Regions from separate parts of the Variovorax sp. CCNWLW186 genome, predicted to be linked through region 1. Evidence: predicted binding sites of a transcription regulator. Region 1 holds the regulator's gene; each other region holds the start of a gene.

Region 1 (5,096 bases):
CCGAAGCCGCGCAGGCCCTGCTGGCCCGGCACCCGACGACGCAAGTCATCGTGAGCGACGACGGGCTGCAGCACCTGGCGCTTGGGCGCGACATCGAGATTTGCGTGTTCGACGACCGCGGAATCGGCAATGGCTGGCGGCTGCCCGCCGGCCCCTTGCGCGAGCCTTGGCCGCGCCGGTGCGACCTGGTGCTTCACAGCGGCGAGCGGCCGGCATTCGGCGGCGGCTACACCGCCACTCGCGCACTGGCGCAGGACGCCGTGGCGAGCGACGGCAAACGCGTGCCGCTGAGCACCCTCACCGGCAAGGCGGTGATCGCGCTCGCGGCCATTGCACGGCCCGAGGCGTTTTTCGAAATGCTGCGGGCGCGCGGCCTGACGCTGGCCGAGACGATTGCGCTGCCCGACCACTTCGATTTCGATGGCTGGCAAGCCCCTTCCGGCGCCGGACATCTGCTGCTCTGCACCGAAAAAGACGCGGTCAAGCTGTGGCGCAAAGCTCCCGGCGCGCTTGCCGTGCCGCTGCAGTTTGCACCCGCGCCGGAATTCTTCGCCGCGCTCGACGCAAAGCTATCATCGCTCGATGGATACCAAGCTGCTTGAACTGCTCGTCTGCCCCGTCACCAAGGGCCCGCTGACCTGGAACGCCGAAAAGCAGGAGCTCTGCTCGCGCAGCGCCCGCCTCGCCTATCCGGTGCGCGACGGAATTCCGGTGTTGCTCGAGAACGAGGCGCGCACGCTGTCCGACGAAGAGCTGGGGCTGTGAGCTTTACCGTTCTGGTGCCGGCGCGCCTGGCTTCGACCAGGCTACCCAACAAACCGCTGGCGGACATCGCCGGCCTGCCCATGGTGGTGCGCGTGGCACAGCGCGCGAGCCAATCGACCGCGCTGCGGGTGGTGGTTGCAGCGGACGACCTTTCCATCGTCTCGGCCTGCAAGCAACACGGCGTGGAGGCCATCCTCACGCGCCAAGACCATCCGAGCGGCACCGACCGCCTTGCCGAGGCCTGCGAACAACTCGTGCTCGACGGCGACGACATCGTCGTCAATGTGCAAGGCGACGAGCCGCTGATCGACCCTGCCCTGATCGACGCTGTTGCGTCCGCGCTCGCCCTTCGTCCGGAAGCCGCCATGAGTACCGCGGCCCATGAGATCGATTCGCTCGACGACTTCCTGAACCCGAACGTGGTGAAGGCGGTGCTCGATGCCCAAGGCAACGCGCTGTACTTCAGCCGCGCACCCGTTCCGTGGTGGCGCGACGGCGCCGTCAACCGCGTGCCGACGGCGCTGCCCAGTCCGGCTCCGCTGCGTCACATCGGCATCTACGGGTACCGCGCGGGTTTCGTGCGCCAATTCCCTTCTTTGCCGCCGGCTCCGGTCGAGGCGACCGAAGCGCTGGAGCAACTGCGTGCGCTCTGGCACGGGCATCGCATCGCGGTGCATGTCACGCATGCGGCTCCCGGGCCGGGCATCGACACCCCTGAAGACCTGGCCCGTGTGCGCGCACTGTTCGCAGCCAAGCCGACACCCTGAAGCGTGCGCCGCAGGGTGGCTGTAACGGAAATTCTTCACGCTCACGCATGCTATCCTCGACGCAATTCCGCCTTGCACGGCTCCCGGGCCGGCGCTTGGCGCGACACAAGATCTAAGAACCGTCCGAGGACACCATGAGACTAATTTTGCTGGGCGCGCCCGGGGCGGGCAAAGGCACGCAAGCGGCCTTCATTTGCCAGAAGTACGGCATTCCTCAAATTTCGACCGGCGACATGCTGCGCGCAGCCGTCAAGGCCGGTACACCGCTCGGCCAGCAAGCCAAGGCGGTCATGGAATCGGGTGGCCTGGTGAGCGACGACCTCATCATCAATCTCGTGAAGGAACGCATCGCGCAACCCGATTGCGCCGACGGCTTCCTGTTCGACGGCTTCCCGCGCACCATTCCGCAGGCGGACGCGATGAAGGCAGCGGGCGTCAAGCTCGACTACGTGCTCGAAATCGACGTGCCCTTCAGCGACATCATCGAACGCATGAGCGGCCGCCGCTCGCACCCCGCATCGGGCCGCATCTATCACGTGAAGTTCAATCCGCCGAAGGTCGAGGGCAAGGACGACATCACGGGCGAAGAACTGATCCAGCGCAAGGACGACGAGGAAGAAACCGTGCGCAAGCGGCTCGAGGTGTACAGCCAGCAGACGCGTCCGCTGGTCGACTACTACTCGGCCTGGGCCAAGGCCGATCCGGCCTCGGCGCCTAAATACCGCGCCATCAAGGGCGTCGGCACGGTCGAAGAGATCACCCAGCGCGCACTGGCTGCACTGAGCAACTGAAGTTCGGCGGCAGGCGGGCTGCCTTGGCAGCTTGCGCGCCTGCCGGCTTGTGCCCGCGGCCCCTCAGGCGGCTGTTCCGATCAGTTCCAGCATCAACGCGATCCGTGCCTTGACCGGCGTCAGGGCGCCAGCATCACGCAGCTTGTCATCAGGCCTCGGAAGAATGCGCCCGCTCGCGCAACGTGTGGCGCGCAGCACGGGGACGCCCGCATCCTGCGCGCGAAGCGCGGCAGCCTCCAGCGCATGGTGCACCGTGCCGTTGCCAGTTGCGGCCAGCACCAGCCCGCGCACCGGCTCGGCGACGACGCCCATCGCCCGCTCCTGAAGCAGCAAGTCGACGATGGCGCCGGTCGCACCGGCGTGGCTGGTGAGGATTTCGACCCTCGGCCATTGCATCGCCGCGCCTTCGCCGGCTTCGATAAGCTTCGAGCGCGCCGGCGACTCAGGCCAGTCCCGCACCCGCCGTACCGCCCCCTCCTCCACATAGCCCACCGGACCGGCATCGCCCGAAGCAAACGCATCCTGCCGATAGGTGTGCACCTTCTGCACATCGAAGGCACTGTGGATTGCGCCTGCGCAGACCACCGTCACACCTCGGGCGGCCGGCGTTGCTGCCACCGCGATGGCGTCGCGCACGTTCTGCGGGCCATCGGGCGATAGCGAACTGGCCGGGCGCATGGCGCAGGTCAGCACCACGGGCTTGCCGGGCGCAAGCACGGCCTGAAGAAAGAAGGCGGTTTCCTCGAGCGTGTCGGTACCGTGCGTGATCACCACGCCGGCCACATCGGCCTCGGCCAGCCAGAAAGCGCAACGCCGGGCGAGCTGCAGCCAGACGTCGGGTTCCATGTCCTTGCTGTCGAGTTGCGCCACCTGCTCGGCCGCAAGCGCCAGGCCTTCGGGCGCCTCGATGCCGCCGAGCAGGTCTGCCACGCCCACTTGCCCGGCGGTGTAGCCGATGTTGTCGCCACCGCTGGCGGCACGGCCCGCAATGGTGCCGCCCGTTCCCAGAACCACAATGCGCCGCAGGCTCGGCGAGAGCGAATTAACCATGGCTTGCCAACTTTTAAAAACTGGTTAAAAATACAGGTACTGGATATCTAGCCAGTGCCGCAAGGAACAACATATGCAGTTCGCCGTGAAGCTTACCGCCCGCCAGCAGCAAATCCTGGACTTGATCCAGAGCGCCATCGCACGCACCGGCGCTCCGCCCACGCGGGCAGAAATCGCCAATGAGCTGGGCTTCAAGTCGGCCAACGCGGCCGAAGAGCACCTGCAGGCGCTGGCCCGCAAGGGCGTGATCGAACTCGTCAGCGGCACCTCCCGCGGCATCCGGCTCAAGGGCGATGCGCTGCGTTCGCTCAACGAGTCGCGCAACAACCAGTTCTCGCTTTCGCTGCCCGGCATGGCGCAGCTGGCACTGCCTCTCATCGGCCGTGTGGCGGCGGGTTCGCCCATCCTCGCGCAAGAACACGTCGACCAGACCTACTACGTCGAGAACACGTTGTTCCAGCGCCAGCCCGACTACCTGCTGAAGGTGCGCGGCATGTCCATGCGGGACGCCGGCATCATGGACGGCGACCTGCTGGCGGTGCAAGCCACCAAGGAAGCCCGCAACGGCCAGATCGTGGTGGCCCGTCTCGGCGACGAAGTCACGGTCAAGCGCCTCAAGCGCAACAAGCAGGTCATCGAGCTGCACGCCGAAAACCCCGACTACCCGACCATCGTGGTCCAGCCCGGCGAGCCGTTCGAAATCGAAGGCCTGGCGGTCGGCCTCATTCGCAACACCATGCTGATGTAGGCCCTGCGGCCTGCCGAAAGCAGCACCCATCCGGTCGCAACAGGTGGCGGGCGTATGGCGCTAAGTCGCCATCACCCTGTTGCGCCCGATCAAAGAAATCCTGCCTGTGTTCAACCTCAGACTTTTTTGGAGTTCACATGGGAATCGCCCTCCTCGCCATCGTTGATTTGTGGATGCCGCTGCAATCGCTCGCAAGCCGGCTGCTGCCGGCCCGTCGCCCGCGCCGCCACGACAGCAGCAGTGCTTCCGCAGGCTTGCGCTACGTCGCGGTCCGGCCGTCATGCACGGCCCGGACCCATGGTCCAGCCGCCTCGGCTGATGCGTCCCCCGCACCCGCACGGCCCCTGCGCGTCATTCGCGTGGTGGACGGCCTGCAAGGCGAAAAGCGCAGTACCAACCGCATGGTGATTTCCGGTCGCATGGCCGACGTTTGCGCCGAACTCGACCGCCTGGCGGCACTCGAGGCCATGGAAGCCGTGAGCACCGCGCCCGCCTCCACACGCCTGCATTGAGGCCATGCCCCCCCCCGGTGACCATTGCCCGGGGCGGGTATCCAAACGTTCACACGCGCGTCATGCCAATGCTGCGAGGCACAATGGCACGCCATGAACATTGTGATCCTCGACGATTACCAGGACGCCGTGCGCAAGCTGCGCTGCGCCACCAAGCTGGACGCGTACGCGGCCAAGGTCTACACCAACACGGTCAAGGGCATTGGTCAACTGTCAATCCGCCTGAAGGACGCCGACGTGATCGTGCTGATCCGCGAGCGCACCCATATCTCGCGCCAGCTGATCGAAAAGCTGCCCAAGCTCAAGCTCATTTCGCAGACGGGGCGCGTGGGCAACCATATCGACGTCACAGCGTGTACCGAACGGGGTGTGGCTGTGGCCGAGGGCACCGGCTCTCCCCAGGCGCCCGCCGAACTCACCTGGGCGCTGATCATGGCGGCCATGCGGCGCTTGCCGCAGTACA
Region 2 (5,096 bases), on a different contig from region 1:
CGCAAGGCAGGTGTGACGTCGAGGTGATGACCGCTGATCGTCAAATTCATGAAAGACCTCCTGGAATTGACGGTTGGGGAAATGACCAGCACTCCGGAATGAAGCGTGGCCGGCGACATACAGATGAAATGGGTGCGGGGGAGAGAAAGAGAAGAAAGAGGAGAAGGTCGATTCACTATGCCCAAGCTGTCACGGTATTGCAATACCTGAGTTGCCCAGGGGGTCGCGCTGCGTCCCCGCCCGGTTACAGGCGGGCCGGGCCTTGTTTCAGTTCCAGGCGGCGCGCATGCGGTTGCGCAGATCGATGACCGCGGCGGGCGGCGGCACGGCGGGTGGCCGCTCCGGCGGGGGCGGCCAGGTCTGCTGCTCGAAGCCCGCAAGATCGCGCTCGGAGATGAAGCGCGTGCGGTTGGCATAGAGGTGCCGGTCGCCGCGCACTGCCTGCTGCGTGACGTAAAACCGCTGCGGCACCAGCAAATGCAGGTGGTCGCGCGCGCGGGTCATCGCCACGTAGAGCAGGCGCCGTTCCTCTTCGAGCTCGTGCGCGCTCTGCGCCACGTCGGCCGGCAGGCAGCCGTCGACCACGTTGAGCACATGCACCGAGTTCCACTCCTGCCCCTTGGCCGAATGGATGGTCGAGAGGATCAGGTAGTCCTCGTCGAGCAGCGGCGGCCCGGGCCTGTCACTCGTGGCTTCGGGTGGATCGAGCGTGAGCTCGGTCAGGAAGCGTTCGCGCGAGCCGTAGCCCGCCGCAAGCCGCGCGAGCTGTTCGATGTCGCCGCGCCGCACGCCCGAGGGGTCGTCATACAGCCGCTCCAGGTGCGGCAAGTACCAGCGAACCGCCAAGTCGACATCGGCGGGCCAGGGCAGCGAGGGCGCTCGCAGCGCGGCATAGGCCTCGGCGAACACCGCCCATTCGGCGCGCGCCGCGGCGGGCGGCACGAAGTCGCGCACGGCCGCGGCCGGATCGGCCGCCTGGTCCATGGCTTCGAGCAGTCGGGCACCCGTGGCGGGCCCGATGCCCGGAATGAGCTGCGTCACGCGAAAACCCGCCATGCGCCCGCGCGGGTTTTCTGCGAAGCGCAGCACCGCGAGCAGGTCTTTGACATGCGAGGCCTCGAGGAACTTGAGGCCGCCGTATTTCACGAACGGAATGTTGCGGCGCGCCAATTCGAGCTCCAGCGGCGCGCTGTGCGTGGAGGTGCGAAAAAGCACCGCTTGCGACTTGAGCGCAAGGCCGCCTTCGCGGTGCTCCAGCACCTTGTCGGCCACCCACACCGCCTGCTGCGCCTCGTCCGGCACCAGCACCAGTTGCGGCCGGCCCGCGGAAGGCTTGTCGGTCCAGAGCGTCTTGGCATGCCGCTCGGCGGCTTGGGCAATGACCCGGTTCGAGACGTCGAGGATCGGCTGCGTCGAGCGGTAGTTGCGCTCCAGCGTGACGACGCGCGCAGCCTGCGAAAACTGTGAGGGAAAGTCGAGAATGTTACGGACCGTTGCGCCTCTGAAAGAGTAGATCGACTGCGCATCGTCGCCCACCACCGTCACGCCTCGACCATCGGGCTTGAGCGCGAGAAGGATCGAGGCCTGGAGCAGGTTGGTGTCCTGGTATTCATCGACCAATACATGGTCGAAGCGCGCGCCGATCAGGTCGGCCAGCGCGGGCTCGGCCACCATGCCGGCCCAGTAGAGCAGCAGATCGTCGTAGTCGAGCACGTTCTGCTGCTGCTTGGCTTCCACGTAGGCGCCAAAGAGGCGCTTGAGTTCCGCCTCCCACTCGGCGCACCACGGAAAGGCTTCGGACAGCACCTGGGCCAGCGGCGCGCGCGTGTTGACGCAGCGCGAGTAGATCGAAAGGCACGTGCCCTTGCGCGGAAAGCGGTTCACGCTCGTCGACAGGCCGAGCTCGTGGCGCACCAAGCCCATCAGGTCTTCGGCGTCGCCTCGGTCGTGAATGGTGAAGTTGTCGTTCAAGCCGATGTGCGCGGCGTATTCGCGCAGCAGGCGCGCGCCGATGCCGTGGAAAGTGCCGGCCCACGGCAGCGCCGGCGGCTTTTCGGACTTGAGCCCCAGCACGCGCGCCAGCACCTGGCCCGCGCGGCGCTCCATTTCCTGCGCGGCGCGGCGCGAGAAGGTCAGGAGCAGCAGGCGCTGCGGATCGACGCCGCCGGCAATCAGGTGCGCCACGCGGTGCGCCAGCGTGCTGGTCTTGCCGGAGCCCGCCCCGGCAATCACCAGCAGCGGACGCTCGTCGCGGCCGACCAGGGTGCCGACGCCGTGCTCGACCGCGGCGCGCTGCTCGTCGTTGAGCGCGCCGAGCGCGGCGGCCAGGCGGTCGGCCTGCGTGGCACCGGCAGCGGAAAAAACGGGGAGCGCAGCAGTCTGCATGGCCGTGACTTTACTGTATGTCCATCCAGATCGGCGAGGCTGCCGTCATATGGCCGATGACATAATCGCGCCTCGCTGCAACTGGAGACCGCACCATGGAAACCGCCCCGTCTCGGCAGCTTTCAACTCCCCTCTGACGCCTGCTTGCCGGGCCTGGGATTTGAAAGCGCCCCTCCCTCGCCCCATCGCCTCAGTCATTTCACGGGAGTGAGCCATGCTCAATATATTTACGCTCGCCAACGGTCGCCTCGTCCAGGAAGAGATCGAATCGCTGGAGGAGCTTTCCAAGTTCCAGCCGATCTGGGTCGACCTCGAATCGCCCACGCTCGAGGAAAAGCGCTGGATCAAGCAGTACTACGGCCTCTCGATTCCCGAAGACGCGATGGACGAGGACATCGAGGAATCGGCGCGCTTCTATGAAGAAGACAACGGCGAACTGCACATCCGCTCCGACTTTCTCATCGACGACGACGAAGACCCGCGCTCGGTGCGCGTTGCGTTCATCCTGAACCAGCACAACACCGAGCTTCGCAGCCGCGGCGTGCTGTTCTCGATTCACGACGAAGACGTGCCGGTGTTCCGCCTGCTGCGCATGCGTGCGCGCCGCGCGCCGGGGCTGATCGAAGACGCGAAGGAAGTGCTGCTCAAGCTGTTCGACGCCGACGCCGAATACTCGGCCGACACGCTCGAGAACATCTACGACGAGCTCGAGATCGCCGGGAAGAAGGTGCTCGAAGGCAACGTGAGCGACGAACTGGCCGGCGAGGTGCTGGGTGCCATCGCACGGCAGGAAGACTTGAACGGCCGCATCCGCCGCAACGTGATGGACACGCGCCGCGCGGTGAGCTTCATGATGCGCAGCCGCATGCTCAATGCCGAGCAGTTCGAAGAGGCGCGGCAGATCCTGCGCGACATCGAATCGCTGGACAACCACACGGCCTTCCTGTTCGACAAGATCAACTTCCTGATGGATGCGACCGTCGGTTTCATCAACATCAACCAGAACAAGACCATCAAGATCTTCTCGGTGGCCAGCGTGGCGCTGCTGCCGCCCACGCTGATCGCGAGCATCTACGGCATGAACTTCAAGTTCATGCCCGAGCTCGACTGGTCGCTGGGCTATCCGTATGCGCTGGCGCTGATGGCGGCGAGCGCGCTGGTGCCCATGTGGTACTTCCGCCGGCGCGGCTGGCTCAAGTAGCAGCGGGCGTTTCGCCGGACGACGAAAAAGGCAGCGCGGCCAGCCACGCACCGACCAGCGCAAGGCTGTAGCGGCTCGCCACTTCGACAACGAAGCGCGCGAAGTCGCCATGCGCCGCATCGTCGGCGCGGTCCGAGATGGTGCGCATGGCCGCGAACGGCACGCCGTAGTCGCGGCACACCTGCGCCATCGCGGCACCTTCCATTTCCACCGCCAGCGCATCGGGCAGGTCACGCCGGAGCGCTTCGCTTTCGGCGCTGGTCGAAACGAATCGGTCGCCGCTCACCAGCAGGCCGCGGTGCACCTTGGGCGCTTCAATGCCGAACTCGTCGAGCGCCTGCTGGCCGATCAATGCGACCGGGTCGCGCAGCACCTGCGCTGCCACGACCGAAAGCGCATCGGCGATGACAGCATCGGCCGGGAAGCGGGCCATGCCCATGAGCGGCACTTCGTATTTCGGAAAGATCGGCGAGGCATCGAGGTCGTGCTGCAGCAGTTCCGACGCGACCACCACGTCGCCCACGTTCACGCCGGGCGCAAGCCCGCCGGCAACGCCCGTGAACACGATGGCCCGCACGCCGAAGCGTTCGAGCAGCACCGTGGCCGTGACCGCCGCGGCCACCTTGCCGATGCGCGACAGCACGGCCACCACCGGCTGGCCGTGCAGGTGGCCGACCCAGAAGTCGCGCCCCGCCGCGCGCACGCGCTGCTCGTCGGGCATCTGCGCAAGGAGCGCGCTCAGCTCCTCATGCATGGCCGCGACGATGGCAACGGGTGCGCTCATCGGCTACTTGATGTCCACGCCGTAGAAGGTATGGCGTCCGAACGGGCTGAGCTTGAAGTCGACGACTTCCTTGCGCACCGGCTTCAGCTGCACCGCATGTGCAATGGTGAACCATGGTGCCTGCTCCTTGAAGATGACTTGCGCCTTCTTGTAGAGCGCGTCGCGGTCGGCCTGCTTGGTTGCTGTCTTGGCCTTCAGCACGAGGTCTTCGTACGGCTGGTAGCAGAACTTGGAGATGTTGCTGCCGCTCGCCGATTGCGCCGAGGCGCAACCCAGCAGGGTGTAGAGGAAGTTGTCGGGGTCGCCGTTGTCGCCGGTCCAGCCCAGCATACCCATCTGGTGCTCGCCGGCCTGCAGGCGCTTGCGGTACTCGCCCCATTCGAAGCTCTTGATCTCGGCCTTGACGCCGATCTTGGCGAGGTCGGCCTGCATCAGCTCGGCGATGCGCTTGGCATTCGGGTTGTAGGGCCGCTGCACCGGCATGGCCCAGAGGTCGGTGCTGAAGCCGTCGGCCAGGCCGGCCTGCGCCAGCAGTTTCTTGGCGGCTTCAGGGTCGTACCCGTCGTCCTTGGTCGCGTCGTTGTAGGACCACATGGTGGGCGGAATGGGGTTCTTCGCGGCCACGCCCGTCGACAGGTACACGCCGTCGATGATGGCCTTCTTGTTAATCGCCATGTTGATGGCCTTGCGCACGCGCACGTCGTCGAAAGGCTTCTTCGTGGTGTT
Region 3 (5,096 bases), on a different contig from region 1:
CGGGCGGCGTCGGGTATGGGGCTGAACGCTGAGTAGTACACGCGCTTGAGCTTGTAGGCGCCGTAGAGGGTGGCGCTCGAGGCGAGGATCTGCCGGTCGTCGGTGGCATCGGCGCCCACGATCATCTGCGTGCTCTGGCCGGCGGGTGCAAAGGGCGGCGGCTTTGCGGCGGCGGGCGCCGCGCCGGGCAGCGCGCGAATCGGCACCACGCGGCGCGCCTCTTCGCGCGTGTCGTCGATGCGCAGGCGCAGCCGCGCCATCGATCGGCGGATGGCGCTTTCGTCCTTCTCGGGGGCGAGCGCCTGCAGGCCCTCGGTGGTCGGCATCTCGACGTTGATGCTCAGGCGGTCCGCATAGCGGCCGGCGCGCGCAATGAGCTCGTCGCTCGCATCGGGAATGGTCTTCAGGTGGATGTAGCCGCGAAAGTCGTGGTCTTCGCGCAGCGTGCGCGCCACCTCGACCACCTGCTCCATCGTGTGGTCGGGCGACTTGACGATGCCGCTGGACAGGAACAGGCCCTCGATGCAGTTGCGGCGGTAGAAGTCGAGCGTGAGCTGCACCACCTCGTCGACGCGAAAGCGCGCGCGCGGCACGTTGCTCGATGCGCGGTTGACGCAGTAGAGGCAGTCGTACTGGCAATGGTTGGTAAGCAGCACCTTCAGCAGCGAGATGCAGCGCCCGTCCGGCGCAAAGCTGTGGCAGATGCCGGCCCCCTCGGTCGAGCCGATGCCGCGCCCGCCGATGGAGTCGCGCGGCTGCGAGCCGCTGGACGCGCACGAGGCGTCGTACTTGGCGGCGTCCGCGAGGATGGCGAGTTTGCGCTGGAGGTCCACGGGAAACTGGGCACTTAAAATACTGTATGAATATACAGTTTTGAAGGCCGTGTGTCTTGAAGAACGGGGAAAGCCCCAAGCTTTTCACCCGCTAAAGTCGCGGGCTCTCTTCTTCACCCGTGCGCAGCGATGCGCTTTCCGATGCGCCGCTCACCTGCTCTCTCCGCTTTCTTTGTCCTGCCCCTCGCTGCCCTCGTCCTCGCCGGATGCGCCGCGCGGCCCGCGCCCCGTGTCACCTGGCTGGGCGACGGCGTGTTCAAGTCGCCCAGTCCGCAGGACGCCGAGGCCTACTGCCGCAATTTCGGCGCTCCGATGCGCTATCTCGGCCCCAAGGGCTCGCGCGCGCCGGTCGTCGGCGAAGTCACCTACCGCTGCGACTGATCGGCCGGGTCCGTGGCGGGCGGCCGCACCCGCTCCAGAATGAAGTCGATAAAGGTGCGGATCGCCCGCGTGTGCTGCCGGTTCGGCATGTAGAGCATGAACATCTGCGTGCCGAAAATGCTCAGGCGCCAGTCGTCCAGCGTGGTCACCACCTCGCCCCTGCGCACATCGTCCTGCACCACGTAGTCGGGCACCAGGCCGATGCCGAGCCCCGCGAGGATGGCCTGGCGCAGGAACAAAAAGTTTTCTGAAATCAGCGTTGGCTCCAGGATCACCTCGCGCCGGGTCTCACCCTGGTAGGCCGACACGCGCAGTTCCCGGCCGATGACCGCGGCGGTGACCACCGGCGCGCCCTGCAGCTCGTCCAGCTGCACCGGCAGCGGGTGCTTCTGCGCGTAGTCGCGCGAGGCGCAGGCCACGTAGCGCACCGGCCCCAGCTCCCGCGCCACCAGGTTCTGCGGCGGCTCCGGCACCACGCGGATCGCAATGTCGACCTCGTCGCGCAGCAGGTCTTCGATGCGGTTTTCGAACACCACGTCGAGCACGATGCCGGGGTACTGGCGCTTGAAGTCGATCAGCCAGTCGGCCATGACCAGCTGGCCGTAGCCGCTGGGCACGCTCAGCCGCACGCGGCCCTGCAGGCCCTGGCCCAGCGTGGTGACGGATTCTTTTGCGGCCAGCAGTTCGGTTTGGATGGCGACGCCATGCTGGTAGAGGCGCAGGCCGATCTCGGTGGGCTCGGCGCGCCGCGTGGTGCGCCGCACCAGCTGCGCGCCGACCGAGCGCTCCAGCTGGTTCAGGTGGTAGCTGACGTTGGCACGGCTCATCTTGAGGCGGCGTGCCGCCGCGCTCAAGTTGCCCGCATCGAGGATTTCCACCAGCAAGGTCAGCGATTGGAGGTCCATGCACCGGATTGTGTCAAAAATCTTTTGACAGTCTGTCAACCGTCTATGCAATTGTCAAAGCCGCGCATCGGGCAAAGAATGCCGGGTTCACCCTGGAACCCGCAAGAGACAAGAGAGACAAGCCATGGCCACCACCGACTCCAGCCTTCCCGCGTCTTCTTCCAACCCCGTCAGCTTCGAGCGCGCCCCACATCCGGGCGGCGTGTTCGTGGTGACCATCGACAACCCGCCCGTCAACGCCCTGGGCGTGGATGTGCGCCGCGGCCTGGTGGCCGCCATCGAGGCGGCGGAAGCCGACAGCGCGGCCGCCGCGGTGCTGATCGTCGGCGCGGGCCGCAACTTCATCGCGGGCGCGGACATCCGCGAGTTCGGCAAGACGCCGCAGCCGCCCTCGCTGCCCGAGGTGTGCCTGAAGATCGAGAACTGCAGCAAGCCGGTGATTGCCGCCATCCACGGCGCGGCACTGGGCGGCGGCCTTGAAGTGGCACTGTCGGCGCACTACCGCATTGCCGCGCCTTCGGGCAAGCTGGGCTTGCCAGAAGTGCAGCTCGGCCTCTTGCCCGGTTCGGGCGGCACGCAGCGCGCGCCGCGCCTCATCGGCGTGAAGGCCGCGCTCGAACTGATGCTCAGCGGCCGCCATGCGGGCGCGAAGGAAGCACTGTCGCTCGGGCTGGTCGACCGCCTGGGCACCGACGCCGACGCGCGCGCCGAAGGCCTGGCCTATGCGCAGGAACTCGCCGCTGCCAAGGCACCGGTGCGCCGCACACGCGAGGCCGCCGGCCTGGCCGCTGCAGAAGCAAGCCGCGCCGCGCTCGAAGCGGCGCGCGCCGACACCGCCAAGAAGAGCCGCGGGCTTTTCTCGCCGATGAAGATCATCGAAGCGGTCGAAGCCGCGCTCACGCTGACCTTCGACGAAGGCATGGCGCTGGAGCGCAAGCTGTTCCTGCAGTGCATCGACAGCCCGCAGCGCGCCGGCCTCATCCACGCCTTCTTCGCCGAGCGCGAAGTGCTGAAGGCGCCCGAAACCAAGGCCGCCAAGCCGCGCGCGATCGAATCGGCCGGCATCATCGGCGGCGGCACCATGGGCGCGGGCATTGCGGTGGCGATGCTCGATGCGGGCCTGCCCGTGACCATGATCGAACGCGACGAGCCCAGCCTCGCGCGCGGCCGCCAGCATGTCGAGAAGGTGTACGACGGCCTGATCGCCAAAGGCCGCATGACGCCCGAAGCCAAGGCCTCCGTGATGGCGCGCTTCTCGGGCTCCACCTCTTACGACGCGCTCGCACAGGCCGACATCGTCGTTGAAGCCGTGTTCGAAGACATGGGCGTAAAGAAGGCGGTGTTCGCCGAACTCGACCGCGTGTGCAAGCCCGGTGCGGTGCTGGCCACCAACACTTCGTACCTCGACATCGACGAGATCGCGGCCAGCATCAAGCGCCCGCAGGACGTGGTGGGCCTGCACTTTTTCTCGCCGGCCAACATCATGAAGCTGCTCGAGATCGTGGTGCCTGCCAAGGTGAGCGCCGACGTGGTGGCCACGGGCTTCGAGCTTGCGAAGAAGCTCAAGAAAGTGCCCGTGCGCGCCGGCGTGTGCGATGGCTTCATCGGCAACCGCATCCTCGCGGTGTACCGGCAGGCCGCCGACCACATGATGGAAGACGGCGCCTCGCCCTACCAGATCGATGAGGCGGTGCGCAACTTCGGCTACCCGATGGGGCCGTTCCAGGTGTCCGACCTGGCGGGCGGCGACATCGGCTGGGCCACGCGCAAGCGCAAGGCCGCCACGCGCGACCCCAAGGCGCGCTACGTGCAGATTGCCGACCGCATCTGCGAGCGCGGCTGGTTCGGCCAGAAGACGCAGCGCGGCTATTACCTGTACCCCCAAGGCGCGCGCACCGGCGTGCCCGACCCCGAGGTGCTGGCCATCATCGACGCCGAGCGCGAGCGCGCGGGCATCAAGCCGCGCGCCTTCACCGAAGAAGAAATCATGCGCCGCTACATGGCCGCGATGATCAACGAGGGGGCCAACGTCGTGCACCAGCGCATTGCGCTGCGCCCGCTCGACGTGGACGTGACCTTTCTCTACGGCTACGGCTTTCCGCGCCACCGCGGCGGCCCGATGAAGTACGCCGACACCGTGGGCCTGCCGAAGGTGCTGGCCGACATTCGCGAGTTTGCGGAGCAAGACCCGTTGTTCTGGCAGCCCTCGCCGCTGCTGGTAGACCTGGTCGAACGCGGCGCGAACTTCGACAGCCTCAATCACGCCTGACCCCTTTCTGAAAGAAGCGACGCCATGGACCTGAACTTCACCCCCGAAGAAGAAGCCTTCCGCGCGGAAGTGCGCGCCTTCCTGGCCGACAAGCTGCCCGCGCGCCTTTCGGCCAAGGTGAGCAGCGGCAAGATCCTCGCCAAGGCCGACATGGAGGAATGGCACGCCATCCTCAACGAGCGCGGCTGGCTCGCCAACCACTGGCCCGAGCAGTACGGCGGGCCGGGCTGGACGGCGGTCGAAAAGTTCATCTTCGAGCACGAATGCGCGCTGGCCTTTGCGCCGCGCATCGTGCCCTTTGGCGTGAACATGCTGGGGCCGGTGCTCATCAAGTACGGCAACGAGGCGCAAAAGCGCCACTGGCTGCCGCGCATCCTCGACGGCTCCGACTGGTGGTGCCAGGGCTATTCGGAACCCGGTGCGGGCTCCGACCTTGCGGCCGTGAAGACATCGGCCGTGCGCGGCATCGACGCCCAGGGCGACCACTACATCGTGAACGGCCAGAAGACCTGGACCACGCTGGGCCAGCACGCCAACATGATCTTCTGCCTGGTGCGCACCAACCGCGAGGCAAAGAAGCAGGAAGGCATCAGCTTCCTGCTGATCGACATGACCTCACCCGGCGTGGAAGTGCGCCCGATCATCACGCTCGACGGCGAGCATGAAGTGAACGAGGTGTTCTTCTCCGACGTGCGCGTGCCGGCCGAA
Region 4 (5,096 bases), on a different contig from region 1:
GCGGCTGCATCATTCGCGCGCGCTTCCTGAATCGCATCACCGACGCCTACCGCACTGATCCTGGTTTGGGCAACCTGATGCTCGACCCTTTCTTCAAGGACCTGCTCAACCGCACGCAGCAGAACTGGCGCGACGTGGTGGCGCTGGCGGTGAGCAACGGCATTCCGGTGCCGGCGTTCAGCGCGTCGCTGGCCTATTACGACAGCTATCGCACCGAGCGCCTATCGGCAAACCTGCTGCAGGCACAGCGCGACTTCTTCGGCGCGCACACGTATGAGCGGGTCGACAAGCCCGCGGGCGAGTTCTTCCATACCAACTGGCCTGAAGTGATCTGACGGCCGGCGCAGACCACCGGGTGCTCGCGCTCTAGCGGCGCGCAGCTTCCGGGATTTCGCGTTTGACCTGCGCAACCAGCTCCGGCAGCGGCGCGGTGGCATCGACTGCCACCACGCCCGCCTCGCCCACCGGCGATTCGAGCGTCGCGAACTGGTTGGCCACCAGGCTGGCCGGGAACATGTGCTCGCCCGCGCCCGCACGCGCGGCCACGCGCCGCTCGGCCTCGTCGCGTTCGATGGCCATGAACACGAATCGCAGGTCCGGCACGGCCGCACGCAACTGCTCGCGGTAGGCGCGTTTGAGCGCAGAGCAAGTCAGCACCGCGCCCTGCGGCTTGTCGGCAAGCGCACGGCCCAGCGTGGCAAGCCAGCCGGCGCGGTCGGCATCGGTCAAGGGGATGCCATGGCGCATTTTTTCGACGTTCGACGCAGGGTGGTGGTCGTCCCCTTCGATCAGCGGCAGCGCAAAGGCGGTCGCAAGCGCCGCCCCCAGGCTCGATTTGCCGCAGCCTGAAACTCCCATCACCACTATCCATGTCCCGTTCATGCGTACCTTTGCAGCCAAGGCCGGACGGCCGATGCCGCCGGTGGGTTGAATCTACCGCTTATTTTGAAGCGGATTTGATGCGATGCCCGGCTGCAGGCCGCACGGGACCAGCCCTCAGAAAAGACGGCCCTGCCCCGCCGCACCCGGCGGCCGAAAGGCGCCCAGGTCGAGCGGAATGCGTTCGCGGTTGAAGCCGATGCGGTTTGCCGCCTTCTCGAAGCGCTGGCGGATCAGGTCGGCCCAGAGGCCGGTGCCCTTCATGCGCGTGGCAAAGTCGGCGTCGTAGTCCTTGCCGCCGCGCATTTCGTGGATGCGCGCCATGATGCGGTCCGCCCGCTGCGGGTAGTGCAGCGCCAGCCATTCCTTGAAGAGCGGCGCCACCTCCCACGGCAGCCGTATCACCGTGTAGAAGGCGCTGCGCGCACCGGCCTCCCAGGCTGCCTCGAGCACCTGCTCCATGTCTTCGTTGACGAACGGAATCTGCGGCGCCACGCTCACCCCCACCGGCACGCCCGCCTCGGCCAGGGTGCGAATGGTGCGCAGCCGCCGATGCGGCGCGGCGGCACGCGGCTCGAGCTTGCGGGCCAGCTCGCCGTCGAGCGTGGTGACGGTCACGTATACCGCGGCCAGGTGCTGGGCGGCCATGGGCGCGATCAGATCGAGGTCGCGCTCCACCGCGCTCGACTTGGTGACCAGCGCAAAGGGGTGCCGTGTTTCTTGCAGCAGTTCGATGATCGAACGGGTGAGCCGCAGTTCGCGCTCGATGGGCTGATAGCAATCGGTGGCGGTGCCGATGGCGACATGGCTCGGCTTGTAGCTTTTTCGGCCGAGTTCAGCACGCAGCACCTCGACGATGTTTCGCTTGGCAATGAGCTTGGTTTCGAAGTCGAGCCCCGGCGAGAGGTTGAGGTAACTGTGGGTGGGCCGTGCAAAGCAATAGATGCAGCCGTGCTCGCAGCCGCGATACGGGTTGAGCGAACGATCGAACGACACGTCGGGCGATTCGTTTTCGTTGAGCACCGACTTCACGTCTTCGAAGCGCACCTCGGTCGCCAGCGGAGGCAGGTCTTCCGCTTCGGCTGCGCCTTCTTCGAGCGTGCCCCAGCCGTCGTCGAACGCGTTGCGCTCATCGCGCGAAAAGCGGTGCGCCAGGTGCGTGGCCGCGCCGCGGCCCTTGATGGCGTGAATGGGGATGCGGGCAGCGGGCATGGCGGTTCCTTCCTTCAACTGAAGATACTGTTTATTAATACAGTATTCCAAACCAGCAGCACGCGCAAATTAATTTTCATTTCTCTATTGACAGAAATTTCTAAAATCATAGACTTCTAGGCATGGAACTCACCGACATCCAACGCAAGTTCGTCCTCCACTGGGGCGAAATGGGCTCCATGTGGGGTGTCAACCGCACGGTTTCGCAAATTCATGCGCTGCTGTTTGCGCACGGCAAGCCGATGCATGCCGAAGAGCTCTCCGACACCTTGGGCGTGGCCCGCTCCAACGTGAGCAACAGCCTGAAGGAACTCCAGGCCTGGAACCTGGTGCGGGTAACGCACATCCTCGGCGACCGCCGCGACTACTTCGAAACCAGCGTCGACGTGTGGGAGCTGTTTCGCACCGTGGTGCGCGAGCGCAAGGAACGCGAGTTCGATCCCACCATCCGCGTGCTGCGCGAGATCGTCTCGAGCCCCGACTTCCAGAAGGAGCCTGCCGATGCGCAAGACCGCATCCGCTCCACCATGGACCTGATGAGCAAGCTCGCCACGTGGGCCGACGAAATGCTGCGGCTCTCGCCCGGCACGCTCGACAAGGTGCTGACGCTGGGCGCCAGCGTGCAGAAGTTCGTTCGCGGCGATGCAGCTCCGGCGGCGCCCACGGCACCGAAGAAAAACGACGATGACCCGGATGCCCATCACGCCAGCCTGCCGATGATCTGAGCTTCTCTTTTTTTGCCCAATCATTTCTGTTTTGACAGAAATAACGAAACAAAACCATGCACCGTGCTGTCACCTACCCCCTCACCGTCTACTGCGACGCCACCTGCGCCCTCTGCACGGCCGAGATGGACGGCATGAAGGCGCGCGATGCCGCGGAGCGCCTGCAGCTGGTCGATTGCTCGCCGCCGGGCTTCAGCGAAGGTCCCGCGCCGCGCAAGGCGCTGATGACGGCGATTCACGCGGTAGACGCCGCCGGACAGGTGTTCGCGGGCGTCCCCGCCATTCGGGCCTGCCGCGATGCCGTCGGGCTGCCGAGCGGCAGCTTCCTGCTCGACCTGCCGCTCGTCGCGCCGCTGGCCGACCGCGCCTATGCGGTGCTTGCGCGCAACCGCTACCGGTTGCCGCGCTGGCTGGTCACCCTGCTGGCCGGGAAGGCCGCCCGCTCGTCGGCCACATGTGCCGGCGGCAACTGCCGAATCTGAAAAGAAAAAAGGAGCTTTTTGTGCCCAATGTTTTCCAGCCCGATTTCCGCGCGGCGCAGACGCCTGAAGCTCCGCTGTCCAACCCGGCCATCACACGCGCGGACACGCAGGACTACTTCACCGAGGTGGCCGACGACTACCGCGCATGGAGCCCCAGCTACAACATGCACTTCGGCTTCTGGCGGCTCGGGCTCAATCCGCTGCGGCGCGAAGGCATGCTCGTGGAGATGAACCGGGCTGTCGGCCGTGCACTGAAGCTCGACGAGCCCGATGCTCCCGATTCGAAGCAGGAAGCCGCACAACCCCGCCGCTGCGTGATCGACCTGGGCTGCGGCGCCGGTGCCACCGCGCGCACGCTGGTGAGCGAAGACCCGTCGCTGTATGCCGTCACCGTCACGAACGTGGCGGTGCAGAACAGCATCGCCGCCCGGCTCGACGCCCGGGCCGGCGTGGCCGATCGCATGGCGCACATCGAGGCCGACTACACGCGCACCGGCCTGCCGGCGGCGCAAGCCGACGGCGCATGGGCGGTGGAGAGCGCCTGTTACGCCAGCGGCACGGCCAAGGCCGATTTCGTGCGCGAGGCGGCCCGCCTGCTGAAGCCCGGCGCTCGGCTGACGGTGGTCGATGGCTTTCTGCTGCGGCGCCAGCCCGGCCGAATAGCCGGCTGGCTGCACCGCCTGTGGGCTGACAGCTGGGCCGTGCCCACGCTGGCCGTGCAGGAAGACTTTGTGGCCGCACTGCGCGACAACGGGTTCGAAGACATCGAGGTGCAGTCGCTGCGCTGGCGCGTCGCGCCCAGCGCGCTGCACATTCCGGCGCTGGCCACGCGCTTTGCGCTGGCCGAGCTCTGGAAGGCGCGCGGCAAGCTCAGCCCCTGGCGCCGCAAGCACATCGTCGCGAGCTACTGCGCCCTGGTGCTGGGCGTTTTCTGGCGCGACTTCGACTACTGCATGGTGACCGCCAGGCGCAGCGGCTGACAACAAGCGCCACCGAAACAACAAGCCAGCAAACACAACGAGGAGAAGAAACCTTCATGAGCACCGAACCCGAAGAAGCCACACCGCGCGAGTTGCCGCCCACCACGACCAGCGCCGCAGAAATGCAGGAGCCGCCAATACGCCGCATGCCCTTCGCATGGTTCTGGCCACTGCTGGTGGGCGCCGCGGCCGCCTTCGTGCTGCGCATCGCCTTCAGCGGATTGCCGGGCCAGCGCTTCTCGGCCATGCTGGGCTCCTTCATTTACCTTGCGCCCGCGGTGTGCGGTGCCGTCACGGTCTACATGGCCGAGCGAATCGAGCGGCGCGGCTGGGGCTACTACATCTGGGCGCCCTGGGTTGCCACCGCGCTGTTCGTGGTCGGCACGCTGCTGGTCTACATCGAGGGAATGATCTGCGCCATCGTGATCGTGCCGATGTTCGCCTTCATGGGCAGCCTTGGCGGGCTGGCCATGGGGCTGGTGTGCCGCGTTACCAACTGGCCCAAGCCCGCGCTCTATAGCTTTGCGGTGCTGCCGCTGCTGCTCGGCGCCATCGAGCCGCAGTTGCCCAACCCGGAGCTGATCTCGAAAACGTCGCGCACGGTCTTCATCGCCGCGCCCGCCGAACGCGTGTGGCATGAGCTCAACGATGTGCGCGACATTCGCCCCACCGAAGTGGGCGATGCGTGGGCGTACCGCATCGGCGTGCCCATGCCCGTGGCGGCTGTCACCGAGCAAACGCCCGAAGGCCGCGTGCGCAAAGTGCAATGGCAGAAGAACGTGCACTTCGACGAGGTCGTTACCGACTGGCAGCCGCTG

What was found. The regulator LexA, encoded in region 1, represses DNA repair genes until DNA is damaged. The targets are predictions, from matches to a motif close to ACTGTATNNNNATACAGT.
Region 2: the regulator LexA is predicted to act here: its motif matches at 2,398-2,415, upstream of V9K97_RS08120 (ATP-dependent helicase).
Region 3: the regulator LexA is predicted to act here: its motif matches at 855-872, upstream of V9K97_RS16505 (putative DNA modification/repair radical SAM protein).
Region 4: the regulator LexA is predicted to act here: its motif matches at 2,118-2,135, upstream of V9K97_RS16985 (PA0069 family radical SAM protein).

The regions. Positions count from the first base shown of each region.
Region 1 is NZ_JBBCBO010000027.1:3,392-8,487, forward strand. Features, by position in the region: gene lpxK (tetraacyldisaccharide 4'-kinase) at 1-602, shown strand, start outside; gene V9K97_RS23955 (Trm112 family protein) at 583-765, shown strand; gene kdsB (3-deoxy-manno-octulosonate cytidylyltransferase) at 762-1,532, shown strand; gene adk (adenylate kinase) at 1,667-2,323, shown strand; gene V9K97_RS23970 (asparaginase) at 2,387-3,373, opposite strand; gene lexA (transcriptional repressor LexA) at 3,447-4,121, shown strand; gene V9K97_RS23980 (hypothetical protein) at 4,259-4,633, shown strand; gene V9K97_RS23985 (D-2-hydroxyacid dehydrogenase family protein) at 4,727-5,096, shown strand, end outside.
Region 2 is NZ_JBBCBO010000005.1:74,891-79,986, reverse strand. Features, by position in the region: gene hpf (ribosome hibernation-promoting factor, HPF/YfiA family) at 1-50, opposite strand, end outside; gene V9K97_RS08120 (ATP-dependent helicase) at 268-2,385, opposite strand; gene corA (magnesium/cobalt transporter CorA) at 2,600-3,586, shown strand; gene V9K97_RS08110 (5'-methylthioadenosine/adenosylhomocysteine nucleosidase) at 3,579-4,370, opposite strand; gene V9K97_RS08105 (ABC transporter substrate-binding protein) at 4,374-5,096, opposite strand, start outside.
Region 3 is NZ_JBBCBO010000012.1:156,838-161,933, forward strand. Features, by position in the region: gene V9K97_RS16505 (putative DNA modification/repair radical SAM protein) at 1-833, opposite strand, end outside; gene V9K97_RS16510 (hypothetical protein) at 1,086-1,214, shown strand; gene V9K97_RS16515 (LysR family transcriptional regulator) at 1,199-2,119, opposite strand; gene V9K97_RS16520 (3-hydroxyacyl-CoA dehydrogenase NAD-binding domain-containing protein) at 2,244-4,388, shown strand; gene V9K97_RS16525 (acyl-CoA dehydrogenase family protein) at 4,413-5,096, shown strand, end outside.
Region 4 is NZ_JBBCBO010000013.1:98,584-103,679, reverse strand. Features, by position in the region: gene gnd (decarboxylating NADP(+)-dependent phosphogluconate dehydrogenase) at 1-335, shown strand, start outside; gene V9K97_RS16990 (gluconokinase) at 367-858, opposite strand; gene V9K97_RS16985 (PA0069 family radical SAM protein) at 997-2,091, opposite strand; gene V9K97_RS16980 (GbsR/MarR family transcriptional regulator) at 2,214-2,816, shown strand; gene V9K97_RS16975 (thiol-disulfide oxidoreductase DCC family protein) at 2,873-3,298, shown strand; gene V9K97_RS16970 (SAM-dependent methyltransferase) at 3,319-4,278, shown strand; gene V9K97_RS16965 (SRPBCC domain-containing protein) at 4,335-5,096, shown strand, end outside.